One region of the Arthrobacter sp. B3I4 genome, then DNA from elsewhere that is predicted to be linked to it. Evidence: riboswitches for the same ligand, from Rfam matches in the RefSeq annotation. Region 1 holds a riboswitch; each other region holds the start of a gene.
What was found. A riboswitch is a leader RNA that binds a small molecule or an ion and turns the genes downstream of it on or off. The one in region 1 is predicted to bind S-adenosylmethionine.
Positions count from the first base shown of each region.

Region 1 (3,959 bases):
TCCAGAGGATGAGCAACGGAACCCACGCCAGGGAGGGTACCGCCCGGAGCGCGCCGATCGTTGGGGCGAGCAGGGCATCGGCGAACCGGGACAGGCCCACCAGCGAACCGAGCACCAGGCCCAGCGCCGCCCCGGCGGCGAAGCCGATCAGCACGCGCTGGGTGGAGATGGCGACGTGCTGGCCGAGCTGTCCGCGCTGCAGCAGGTCAAGGCCTGCCTCCAGCACCATGGCCGGCGGAGGAAGCTGCACCGCGCTGAACATTCCGGCAGCGGTGGAGAGCTGCCAGGCGGCCAGCACCGCTGCCGGAATGACCAGTCCAAGCAGCAGCCGCGCCCAGCCGCTGGTCAGGATCCCGTTGGGCGACCATCCGTTCGCCGGGGACCCATCGCCAGCCGAGGCGGGGGCGGTGGTTGGCCGTGCGGCATCTGCCGGGGTTGCGGGCGCGGTTGCAGCGCGGCCGTGCGTAACTCTGTTACTGGCAAGGCCAGGGGTTCCGAGCTGTGTCATCAGGAGTCCTTGATGGCGGACGGGTCCGCCTTCTTCACCAGCGAGTCATCGAGCAGGGACGCGACGGCGTCGTCGATCTGCTGCTGGCTCGCGACGTCTCCGGTCTCCACGAAGGTCGGGCCGATCTTGGCCAAGACCTTGCGCTGCGCCTCGCCCGGGGCCGGGTCGACGTCGAGGTTGCTGCGCTGCAGCACCACGGTCTTCGCGACGGCGGGGTCCAGGCTGGCCGCATCCGCGAGGATCTGGGCGGTCTCGTCCGGGTTGGCGACGGCCCAGGCGCGGGCCTTCTCGTACGCGTTGACGACGGCCTGGGCCTGCTTCGGCTTGTCCTTGAGGAAGGCTTCCGTGGCGTTGAGGAAGCCGTAGGTGTTGAAAGAAAGATTCCGGTAGAACAGCTTGGCGCCCTTTTGCTCCGCCCCGGCCATGATCGGATCGAGGCCGGACCAGGCATCCACGGAGCCGTTCTCGAGTGCTGCGCGGCCGTCGGCGTGCTGGAGGTTCTGCACGGTGACGTCCTTGGCGGACAGGCCGGCCTCAGACAGGGACTGCAGCAGGAAGAAGTACGGGTCGGTGCCCTTGGTGGCCGCCACGGACTTCCCCTTGAGATCGGCCACGGTGCTGATGCCGCTGCCGGCCTTGGTGACCAGGGCGGCCCACTCCGGCTGGGAGTAGATGTCGATGGTCTTGATCGGTGAGCCGTTGGCCTTGGCCAGGAGGGCGGCCGAGCCGGCGGTGGAGCCGACGTCGACCGCGCCGGAGCGCAGGGCTTCGTTGGCCTTGTTGGACCCGGCCGACTGGACCCATTTGACGCTTACGCCCTGGTCCTTGAGGGCGGCTTCGAGCCAGCCCTTCTTCTTGATCACCAGGCTTAGCGGGTTGTAGGTGGCGAAGTCGATGTTCAGGGTGCCGCTGCCGGCAGCGGCGGCATTGGCCGCCTGCTGGCCGCCTGAGCCTTCACCGGCGACGCAGCCGGTGAGCGCCAGGGCGGCGGAGACGGCAGCGGCGGTGAGGAGTGAACGGCGGGTGGTTTTGCGTGCGAAAGGCATGGGGTTCCTTCGAGAACGGGTGCGAGCGGTGCGGGGAAAGAGCAGGGGAGCCGGGCCGGAATGGGCGGCCGGAAGGTCCGGAAGGGCGGCGGGCCCGGACAGTGCAGGCGGTCAGTGACCGTCGACGCCGAGACTGGCCAGGAGCGAGGCGCGCATTCGGGCCAGCTCGGCCGAGGCCCGGTCGCGGGGGCGTTCGCCGGGGACGACGACGGTGCGGACAATTGCAGCGCCGGGCGCCGGAGCAACTGCCGGGTCCGTTGACGGCACCTCTGATTCGCCGGCTCCGGCGGGGGACTGGGGATCGCTGCCCAGGACGATGATGCGGTCGGCGAGTTGCAGTGCCTCGTCGACGTCGTGGGTTACGAGCAAAACTGTGGTCGGCTCGGCCCGGTGGACCTCCAGCAGCAGGTCCTGCATCTTGATCCTGGTCAGGGCGTCGAGGGCGCCGAACGGCTCATCGAGCAGCAGGACTCCGGGGTTGCGGGCCAGTGCGCGGGCCAGAGCGGCGCGCTGGGCCATGCCCCCGGAGACTTCGCGCGGCCGGTGCTTGGCGAAGTCGTGAAGTCCCACGAGTTCAAGGAGCCGGGCCACCTTGGCCTTGCCGTCCCGGGCGCTGGTGGCGGCGGGCAGGCCGATAGCGATATTTGCCTGCAAAGTATGCCACGGCAGCAGGCGTGGCTCCTGGAACGCGAAGGCGCAGCGGGAATCGACGCCCTGCACCGGGACGCCGCCAATCTCGACACTGCCGGAGCTCGGGGCGTCCAGGCCCGCAGCGGCCCGCAGCAAGGTGGACTTCCCGCAGCCGGATGGGCCGAGGATGGCGAGGACTTCACCGGCGCGGACGTCAAAGCTGATGTCCCGCAGGACGGTGTGCGCCGCGGGTCCGGACCCAAAGGTGCGCCGCAGGGAGCGGAAGGACACGGGCAGTGCCGGGGAACTGGGCCAGCCGACAGGGACGTCTGCGGGTGCCGCGGGGGAGGTCGGGTACAGGACAGCAGTCATAGAGTTACTCCATCGGTCCTGGCAGTAGCACCGTCCTCAAGGGAGGGGGTTGCTGCGGCTTCATCGATCCAGGTCTCTCGGCCGCTCGGGATGGTCACTACCTACTAAAACCGAAAGGACGAATTAGGCCAAATGAGCCGCGTAATATTCGGACACGCGTTTGGCTGGTCTGCCGCGTCAGTCGAATCTTCGGCAGCCTCGTCCGGCTGCATTCGTGCCGTGCTGCCGCTGGCGGCGGGAAGTAGGCTTGGCGCATGACCCATGTCAACGATCCCGCAGTACTCGAACGGCTCCTGCGCACCAAGGGCAGGTGGGCCATAGTGGGCCTGAGCACCAATGAATGGCGGGCCGCCTACGATGTTGCGCTGTTAGTCCGGGACCGGCTGGGGATGGAGATCATTCCGGTCAACCTTCCGGGGGATGACGTCCATGGCGAGACCGGCTACTCCAGCCTCGCGGACATTCCGGCGTCCAAGCACCCACTCGACGTCGTGGACTGCTTCGTGAACTCCCGGAAAGTGGGGGACGTCATCGACCAGGCGATCGCCGTCGGCGCGAAGGCCGTCTGGCTGCAGCTGGGCGTCATCGACGAAGCTGCCGCGGCCCGGGCGAAGGCAGCCGGCCTGGACGTCATTATGAACGCGTGCCCCGCGCAGGAAGCGCCGCGCCTCGGCCTCTGACAGCCGGCCAGCTGGCGGCGGGCCCGCGTCCCACGCGCCGGGCTGCCGTGTGAGGGCGCGTATGACGCGCCCTTTACGGCGTGTGACGCACCGCTTCGCAAGCCGCCGCGGCGTGTGCGAGATTCGTGGTGTAACCATCCCGAGCGGCTGAGAGATCTGGCTCTGTGACGCCGCAGCAACCCCCTCCTTTGAGGACGGTGCTACCGCCAGGACCGATGGAGAACCACGTGTTCTAGGCACCAACAGCCCGAGCTTGGCGCTGCCCTGGTGCCGGACCACAGGGCCTTCCTTGGGTGAACCCCGGAGGAAATCATGAACCCACGCATCAACCCAACACCAGCCCGGACAGCAGGTGGGGACCTGTGATTCAAGTCCAGAATGTCACCACCTCTTTCACGTCGGCCGGAACCACCTTTACCGCCGTCGATGATGTCAGCCTGCGGATCAAGCGGGGCAGTATCCAGGGCATCATCGGATTCTCCGGCGCCGGCAAGTCCACGCTGCTGCGCAACATCAACCTGCTTGAACGCCCGACGTCGGGACGCGTCCTCGTGGACGGGGTGGACCTGATGTCCCTCTCCGACAGGGAACTGAGGAACAGCCGGCACGGCATCGGAATGATCTTTCAACACTTCAACCTGCTCAACAACCTGACGGCCCAGGAAAACGTCGAACTGTCCCTCAAATTCGCCGGCGTCGGGAAGGCGGAACGCCGCCGCCGGG
Region 1 is NZ_JAUSYK010000001.1:405,604-409,562, reverse strand. It holds gene QFZ61_RS01910 (ABC transporter permease) at 1-508, opposite strand, end outside; gene QFZ61_RS01905 (aliphatic sulfonate ABC transporter substrate-binding protein) at 508-1,554, opposite strand; gene QFZ61_RS01900 (ABC transporter ATP-binding protein) at 1,666-2,556, opposite strand; SAM riboswitch class I at 2,563-2,653, opposite strand; gene QFZ61_RS01895 (CoA-binding protein) at 2,811-3,236, shown strand; SAM riboswitch class I at 3,368-3,458, shown strand; gene QFZ61_RS01890 (methionine ABC transporter ATP-binding protein) at 3,599-3,959, shown strand, end outside.

Region 2 (3,959 bases), 2.8 Mb from region 1:
AACCCGCCAGATTCACGCCGGGCAACAGCCCGATTCCGCCACGGGCGCCCGGTCGCTGCCGATCTACCAGACGACGTCGTTCGTCTTCCCCAGCGCCGAAAGCGCCGCCAACCGCTTCGCCCTCGCCGAGCTGGCACCTATTTACACCCGGATCGGCAACCCCACCCAGGACGCGGTGGAACAGCGGATCGCAAGCCTCGAAGGCGGGGTCGGTGCGCTCCTGCTCAGCTCCGGCCAGGCCGCGGCAACTTTCGCCGTCCTCAACGTCGCCGAAGCCGGCGACCACGTCGTCGCCAGCCCCAGCCTCTACGGCGGCACCTACAACCTGCTGGGCCACACGCTGAAGAAGCTCGGCATTGCCGTGACCTTCGTGGCGGACCCGGACAACCTCGAGCAATGGCGCGACGCGGTGCGCCCGAACACAAAGCTGTTCTTCGGCGAGGTCGTCTCCAACCCGCGCCAGGACGTGCTGGACATCGAAGGCATCGCCGACGTCGCGCACCGGGCCGGGGTGCCGCTGGTCGTGGACAACACCCTCTCCACCCCCTACCTGATCCGGCCGCTCGAGTGGGGCGCGGACGTCGTGGTCCACTCCGCCACCAAATACCTGGGCGGCCACGGCACCGCGATCGCCGGCGTGATCGTGGACTCCGGCAACTTCGACTTCGGCAAGGACCCGGAACGCTTCCCGGGCTTCAACACCCCGGACCCCACCTACAATGGCCTGGTCTACGCCCGGGACCTGGGAGCGGACGGCGCGCTGGGCGCCAACCTGTCCTTCATTCTGAAGGCACGGGTCCAGCTGCTGCGCGACCTCGGTTCCGCCGTCTCACCGTTCAATGCCTTCCTCATCGCGCAGGGCATTGAGACCCTCAGCCTGCGGATGGAACGGCACGTCGCCAACGCCGTGGCGGTAGCCACGTGGTTGGAGGCAAGGAACGACGTCGAATCGGTTGCCTACGCCGGTCTGCCCTCCAGCCCGTGGTACGAGCGGGGCCGCAAGTACGGACCCAAGGGCACCGGCGCCGTCGTGTCGTTCATCGTGGCCGGGGGAGCGGAAGCCGGAAAGCGCTTCGTTGACGCGCTCGAACTGCATTCCCACGTGGCGAACATCGGCGACGTGCGTTCCCTGGTCATCCACCCGGCGTCGACCACCCACAGCCAGCTCTCACCCGAACAGCAGGCGGTGGCCGGCGTCCACCCCGGCCTGGTGCGGCTGTCGGTGGGTCTTGAGCACATCGACGACATCATCGCGGACCTCGACGCCGGCTTCCGGGCCGCCAAGGACGTCTGAGGTCACACAACCGTCACAATCTTCGCGCTTGCGCCGCCGTGTTTCGTAGAATCGACCCAGGTCATGAGTGCCAGTGACAGCCCCGGCTTGCTGGCCGGCAACCCTCCTTTTGCGGCGGGGTGCCCCGGGTGAAGACCTGGCCTGCCGGTCAGCTGACGGCGGGCAAGCGCGAAGTTAGGTCCTCACATGACGATTGCCGTCACCCGCACCGGTGTTCCCGGAACCAAGCTTTCCCCCGTCCCTGACGGCGCTGTTCCCGATGGGACCGTGCAGTACCTGCAGGTCGGTTCCCTGGCGCTCGAATCCGGGGCCACGCTGCCGGAAGTCACGCTCGCCTACGAAACCTGGGGGAGCCTCAACGCGGACGCCTCCAACGCCGTGCTGATCGAACACGCCCTGACCGGGGACACCCACGTCACCAGAGGCGCGGGCCAGGAACCGGGCTGGTGGGAACAATTGGCAGGACCCGGCGCCCCGGTCGACACGGACAAGTACTTTGTCGTGTCTGTCAACATCCTGGGCGGCTGCTACGGCTCCACCGGGCCCTCCACACCTGCCCCCGACGGCCGGCCGTGGGGATCGCGCTTCCCGCTGGTGACGCTCCGCGACAGCACTGCAGCCGAAGCCCGGCTTGCCGACGCCCTGGGCATTGACCGCTGGTACGCGGTACTGGGTGGGTCTCTCGGCGGGGCCCGGGCCTTGGAGTGGGCCGTCAGCTACCCGGAGCGGGTGCAGCGCTGCGCGGTCATCTCGGTGGGCGCCAGCAGCACCGCCGAACAGATTGCCTTTGCCCAGGCCCAGACCCTGGCCATCCGCCAGGACCCCCACTTCAACGGCGGTGACTACTACGGCGGCCCCGAGCCGCACGCCGGACTGGCCCTGGCCCGCCGGATCGCCCACATCACCTACCGTTCCGCCGCTGAGCTGGACGAACGCTTCGGCCGCAGTGCACAGGAGGCCGAGGCCCCGCTGGCGGCAGGCTCCCTGGCAGGCCGCGGCCGCTACCAGGTGGAGAGCTACCTGGACCACCAGGGCAACAAGCTGGTCCGCCGCTTCGACGCCAACAGCTACATCGCCATTACCGAAGCGCTCATGAGCCACGACGTCGCGCGCGGCCGCGGCACCCTGCCGCAGGCGCTCGCTGCCACCGCCGCGGAGTTCTTCGTCGCCGCGGTGAACTCGGACCGGCTGTACTTCCCTGCACAGTCCCGCGCGCTCGCCGAGGCCCTTCCCGGCGAGGTCCCCGTCCACGTCATTGAGGCACCGATCGGCCACGACGGCTTCCTGACCGAGATCGGCCAGCTCAGCGACCAACTTCGGGGCAGCTTCTTTCGCTGAGGCGCGGAGCATCGTGTGCGTTTTTGCAGACCCCCTCTGCACTATTTGTCGTTGAGCCTGCCCGAAGAACAGTCCATACTCGTGGAGAATGACGCCGTGTGTTACAACTCACACGCGTTGTCTACCCAATGGTCCACGGGGTGTCGAAGGCGACACCGAAGGAGTCTTTATGAGCACGGAAAACGCCGCCGCCAGGCGGGAAGAGCCGGACGTCAAGTCGTCCGGCCTTAAGAAAGTAGTCGCGGCCTCCATGGCCGGCACCGTCGTCGAGTGGTACGAATTCTTCCTCTACGCGTCCGCCGCCACCCTGGTCTTTGGCAAGATGTTCTTCCCCAACTCCGGCACCGAGCTGGACGGCATCATCGCAGCCTTCCTGACCTACGCCGTCGGCTTCGTCGCCCGTCCCATCGGTGGCATCGTCTTCGGACACTTTGGTGACAAGTTCGGCCGCAAGCAGCTGCTGCAGCTCAGCATCATCCTCGTCGGTGTCTCCACGTTCCTGATGGGCTGCCTGCCCAGCTTCCAGCAGATCGGCTACTGGGCGCCGGCGCTGCTCGTCTTCCTGCGTTTCGCCCAGGGCTTCGCAGTCGGCGGTGAGTGGGGCGGCGCCGTCCTGCTCGTTGCCGAGCACAGCCCCAGCAAGTCCCGCGGCTTCTGGGCCAGCTGGCCGCAGTCGGCGGTCCCGATGGGCAACCTGCTCGCCACCGCCGTGCTGTTCATCCTGTCCTCGGTGCTGTCCTCCGCCGACTTCCTGGGCTGGGGCTGGCGCATCGCGTTCTGGCTCTCCGCCGTGATCGTGGTCATTGGTTACTACATCCGCACCAAGGTCCAGGACGCCCCGATCTTCCTCGAGGCCCAGAAGGAAGTTGTCGTCGAGAACAAGGGCTACGGTGTGGCCGAGGTCTTCCGTCGCTACCCCCGTGGCGTGTTCACCGCCATGGGCCTGCGCTTCGCCGAAAACGTCCTGTACTACCTCGTGGTCACCTTCTCGATCACGTACCTCAAGGTGATCGTCCAGGCGGACACCTCGCGCATCCTGCTCCTGTTGCTGGTGGCGCACTTCATCCACTTCGCCGTCGTACCCATGGTGGGCCGGCTCTCGGACCGCCTTGGGCGCAAGCCGGTGTACATGGCCGGAGCCGTCCTTGGCGCCACCTGGGGCTTCTTCGCCTTCCCGATGATGGACACCAAGAACGACCTCATCATCCTCCTCGCGATCACCATTGGCCTGCTGTTCCACGCCCTGATGTACGCCGGGCAGCCGGCGATCATGGCGGAGATGTTCCCGACCCGGATGCGCTACTCCGGCGTGTCCCTGGGCTACCAG
Region 2 is NZ_JAUSYK010000001.1:3,233,274-3,237,232, reverse strand. It holds gene QFZ61_RS15345 (bifunctional o-acetylhomoserine/o-acetylserine sulfhydrylase) at 1-1,294, shown strand, start outside; SAM riboswitch class IV at 1,354-1,469, shown strand; gene QFZ61_RS15340 (homoserine O-acetyltransferase) at 1,481-2,632, shown strand; gene QFZ61_RS15335 (MFS transporter) at 2,802-3,959, shown strand, end outside.
Region 2: another riboswitch for S-adenosylmethionine. It lies ahead of QFZ61_RS15340 (homoserine O-acetyltransferase); the one in region 1 lies ahead of QFZ61_RS01900 (ABC transporter ATP-binding protein).

Region 3 (3,959 bases), 1.5 Mb from region 1:
CGGTGTCGAGCTGGTTCCAGACGAGCCCGAGCACGCCGTGCGGGCGCAAAAGCCGCGCGGCCTCGGTGCTGGCCAGCACCGGATCGCACCAGTGCCAGGCCTGCGCGACGGTGACCAGATCGAACGCGTCCGCCGGCAGGCCCGTGTGCTCGGCGGTCCCGACGAGGGCGGGTACTCCCGGAAGTGAGCGGCGCAGCTGCGCCAGCATGTCCGATGACGGGTCAACGGCCACGGTGCGGAGCCCCCGCCCGACCAGAAGGGCTGTGAACTTGCCGGTGCCGGCCCCGAGATCGGCGGCGTCGCGCGCCCCGTCCGGGATCAGCCAGTCCGCCGCGTCGTCCGGGTAGCCGGGCCGCACCCGGTCGTAGTGCTCGCCGCCGTCCTGGAAGCTCTGGCCGAGCTCCTGCCGGCGGGAATGATGTAGTTTCGGGCCGCCGCCTGCCACGTGCGCTCTCCTTCGGCAGCTCTGGTTGATACCTTCGAATTTACCGCACGCGGCGGGGCAGCGGCGTCAGTCCAGAATGCAGGGTGCAGCCCCGGCGGTGCCCGGTGTGTTGGGGGCCCAGTGCGGGTAGCTGCGGGTGTCGTTGGCAGGCACCCAGCGGCCGGCAGCCACGACATAGTCCGAGCCCAGGCCGTTCCGCCGCAGCTCCTCGAGCCCGGCGAGCAGCCGCTCGGCGTCCCCCAGCCGGGAGCCCAGGCCGAAACTGGCCCGCAGCGAACCCGCCGGCAGGCCCAGCCGCTTCAGCAGCGGGTGCGCGCAGAAGCGGCCGTCGCGCAGGCCGACGCCGTGCTCGGCGGACAGATAGGCGGCTACCAGGCCCGCGTCATACCCGGCTACCGAGAAATTCACGACGCCGATGCTCCCGGGGCCGCCCGGGAGGGCGGAGTCCTCGAAAATGGTGTGCACCTTGACGCCGTCGATCTGTTGCAGCCCCTCGACGAGGAAGGATCGGATGGCATCCTCGTGGTCGTGCCATTGCTGCTCGTCGAGGGCTGCGATCACCTGCGTAGCGCGGGCCAGCGCGGCGGCGCCGAGGACGTTCGGCGATCCTCCTTCATGGCGGGCGGGCCCCGTGGTCCAGTTGACGGTCTCAAGCCGGGCGTCCCGGACGGCGCCGCCGCCGGCGAGGTGCGGGGTGCCGGCGTCGAGCCAGTCGGGCCGGCCCACCAGCACTCCCGCGCCGAACGGGGCGTAGAGCTTGTGGCCGGAGAAGGCGAGATAGTCCACCCCGTCGGCGGCGATATTGATGCGCCGGTGCGGGGCCAGTTGGGCGGCGTCGACGGCAATCCGGGCGCCGTATGCGTGCGCCAGGACCGCCAGCTCGCGGACCGGCAGCACCTCGCCGGTGACGTTGGACGCGCCGGTGACGGCCAGCAGGCTTACGCCGCCGGACGCCAGCTCCGCCTGGAGCCGCGCCAGCGTTCCGGCCAGCGTCGGTGCCGCGACCACGCCCCGGTGCGGCACGTTCTGCCACGGCAGCAGGTTGGCGTGGTGTTCGATGTCCAGATACAGCACCTCACCGGTGGGCTGTCCCCCGCCGGCAGGAAGGCAGCCGGCCAGCAGGTTCAGTGCGTCGGTGGTATTCCGGGTGAAGATCACTGCGTCATCAGGGCGTCCGCCGACGAACCCGCGGACGATGCTCCGGGCGTTCTCGTACACCGAGGTGCTCACTTGGGAGGCGTACCCGGCGCCGCGGTGCACGCTGGCGTAGTACGGCAGGATCTCATTCACGTAGGCGGACACCACGGACAGCGCGGGAGCTGACGCGGCGTAATCCAGATGCGCGTAACGGACCTGGCCGCCCTGGATCAGCGGGGCCAGGATGTCCGCGCCGGACACCGCGGACAGCGGCCGGCGGCCGGCAACGGCGGGACGGGGAGGAAAAGTGGTAGTCGTCATGGGACCTCGCTCGAAAAGGACCCCGTTCCAAGGGATCCGCGCTTGCCGGTCCGCTCCGGACCGGCCAGGTCGTCACCCGGGGCACCCCGCCGCGAATGGAGGGTTGCCGGCCAGCAAACCGGGGTTTAGCGCTGGCACTCGTGACCTGTTTCGAGCCTAGGACACCTCCGGACGCACCGAAAGGCGAACCGCAATATCAAGCGTTGTGTTACGCCGCCCGGCGTGAGAGCGCCTAGAGGAGGTCGTCGAGGCCCGGGTTGAGCCGCTTGAGGACTTCGGAGTGCAGGATGGAGTTGGTGGCCAGCGCGTTGCCGCCGAAAGGCCCGTCCTCGCCCTCGAGCGAGGTGAAACGGCCGCCGGCCTCGGTGACGATCGGGACCAGGGCAGCCATGTCGTACAGGTTCAGTTCCGGCTCGCAGGCAATGTCGACGGCGCCTTCGGCCACCAGGCAGTAGGACCAGAAGTCACCGTAGGCGCGGGTACGCCAGACTTCTTCGGTGAGCCCGAGGAACTCGTCGAGGTTGCCGCGCTGCTTCCAGCCGCCCAGGCTTGAATAGGACAGCGAGGCGTCCGACAGTTCGGACACGTTGGAAACCTTCAGCCGTGTCGCGGCGGCCAGGGAGCGGCCCATGTAGGCGCCGGCGCCTTTGGCCGCCCACCAGCGTTTGCCCAGGGCCGGGGCGCTGACGACGCCGACGACGGGCTCGCCTTCGTCGACAAGCGCGATCAACGTGGCCCAGACCGGGACGCCACGGACGAAGTTCTTGGTCCCGTCGATGGGGTCGATGATCCAGCGGCGCGAGCCGTGGCCGGAACTGCCGAACTCCTCGCCCAGGACAGCGTCGCGGGGACGGGATCGGGACAGTTGGCCGCGGATGGCTTCTTCGGCGGCCTTGTCTGCGTCGGTGACAGGGGTCAGGTCAGGCTTCGTTTCGATCCGAAGGTCGAGCGCCTTGAAGCGGTTCATGGTCTGGGAATCGACCGAGTCCGCCAATACGTGGGCAAGGCGCAGGTCATCGTTGTAGCTTGAAGCGGGTTGACTCATGGGTCCAAACTACCGTCAAAACGCCTTGCGGACGGGGAGGCCACGTCGCTGCGGGCGGGGAGAGGCTCTCAGGAGACGCTGCCGAGTTCCTTCGTTTCCGGCGCTTCCATCCGCGGATCGGTTCCGAGCAGACGCCGCAGCGACGCGAGCCGGGCGGGGCCGGAGGGGCCTGCGTGGCCGGCCGAGACCCACGCGTCGACTCCGCAGTTGACGGCGGATGCGTCGTGCTTGCAGCCACGCTCGCAGTCTTCGGTGCCGGGCGCCAGGTCTGGGAAGGAGCGCAGGATCCGGTCCGGGTCCACGTGGGCCAGCCCGAAGGAACGGATGCCGGGGGTGTCGATGATCCAGCTTCCGGGCGGCGCCGCGTTGACCTTCAGGGCCAGCGCCGACGAGGAGGTGTGGCGGCCCCGGCCGGTGACCGCGTTGACGCCGCCGGTGGCCCGCTCGGCTCCGGTGAGGGCATTCACCATAGTGGACTTGCCGACGCCGGAGTGGCCCAGCATGACGGTGACCTTTCCGTCGAGGTGGGCCCTCAGCTGCGAGACCGCGGCCTTGTCCAGCCGGGCGGAGAGCCCGTCGTCGGAGCGGGCATCGATGCCGGACGCGGCGGAGTCCGCGGTCTTCGAAATGATGACCGGGAAATCAAGGTGCTGGTAGTTGGCGAGCAGTTCGGCAGGATCCTTCACGTCGGCCTTGGTGACCAGCAGCAGCGGTTCGATGCCGGCATCGTACGCGGCCACCAGGGCGCGGTCGATGAAGCCCGTGCGCGGTTCGGGGTTGGCGGCCGCCACGACGACGACGAGCTGGTCGGCGTTAGCCACGACGGCGCGCTCAATCGGGTCCGTGTCATCCGCGCTGCGCCGCAGCAGGGTCCGCCGGTCCTGGATTTTGACCAGCCGGGCCAGCGTGTCGGCCTCGCCGGTCACGTCGCCGACGAGGGAGACAAAGTCCCCGGCGACCACGGGGTTGCGGCGCAGTTCGCGGGCCCGTGCCGCGATCACGGTCCGCTCC
Region 3 is NZ_JAUSYK010000001.1:1,908,090-1,912,048, forward strand. It holds gene QFZ61_RS08980 (class I SAM-dependent methyltransferase) at 1-445, opposite strand, end outside; gene QFZ61_RS08985 (aminotransferase class V-fold PLP-dependent enzyme) at 512-1,903, opposite strand; SAM riboswitch class IV at 1,937-2,049, opposite strand; gene hisN (histidinol-phosphatase) at 2,136-2,948, opposite strand; gene QFZ61_RS08995 (ribosome small subunit-dependent GTPase A) at 3,017-3,959, opposite strand, start outside.
Region 3: another riboswitch for S-adenosylmethionine. It lies ahead of QFZ61_RS08985 (aminotransferase class V-fold PLP-dependent enzyme); the one in region 1 lies ahead of QFZ61_RS01900 (ABC transporter ATP-binding protein).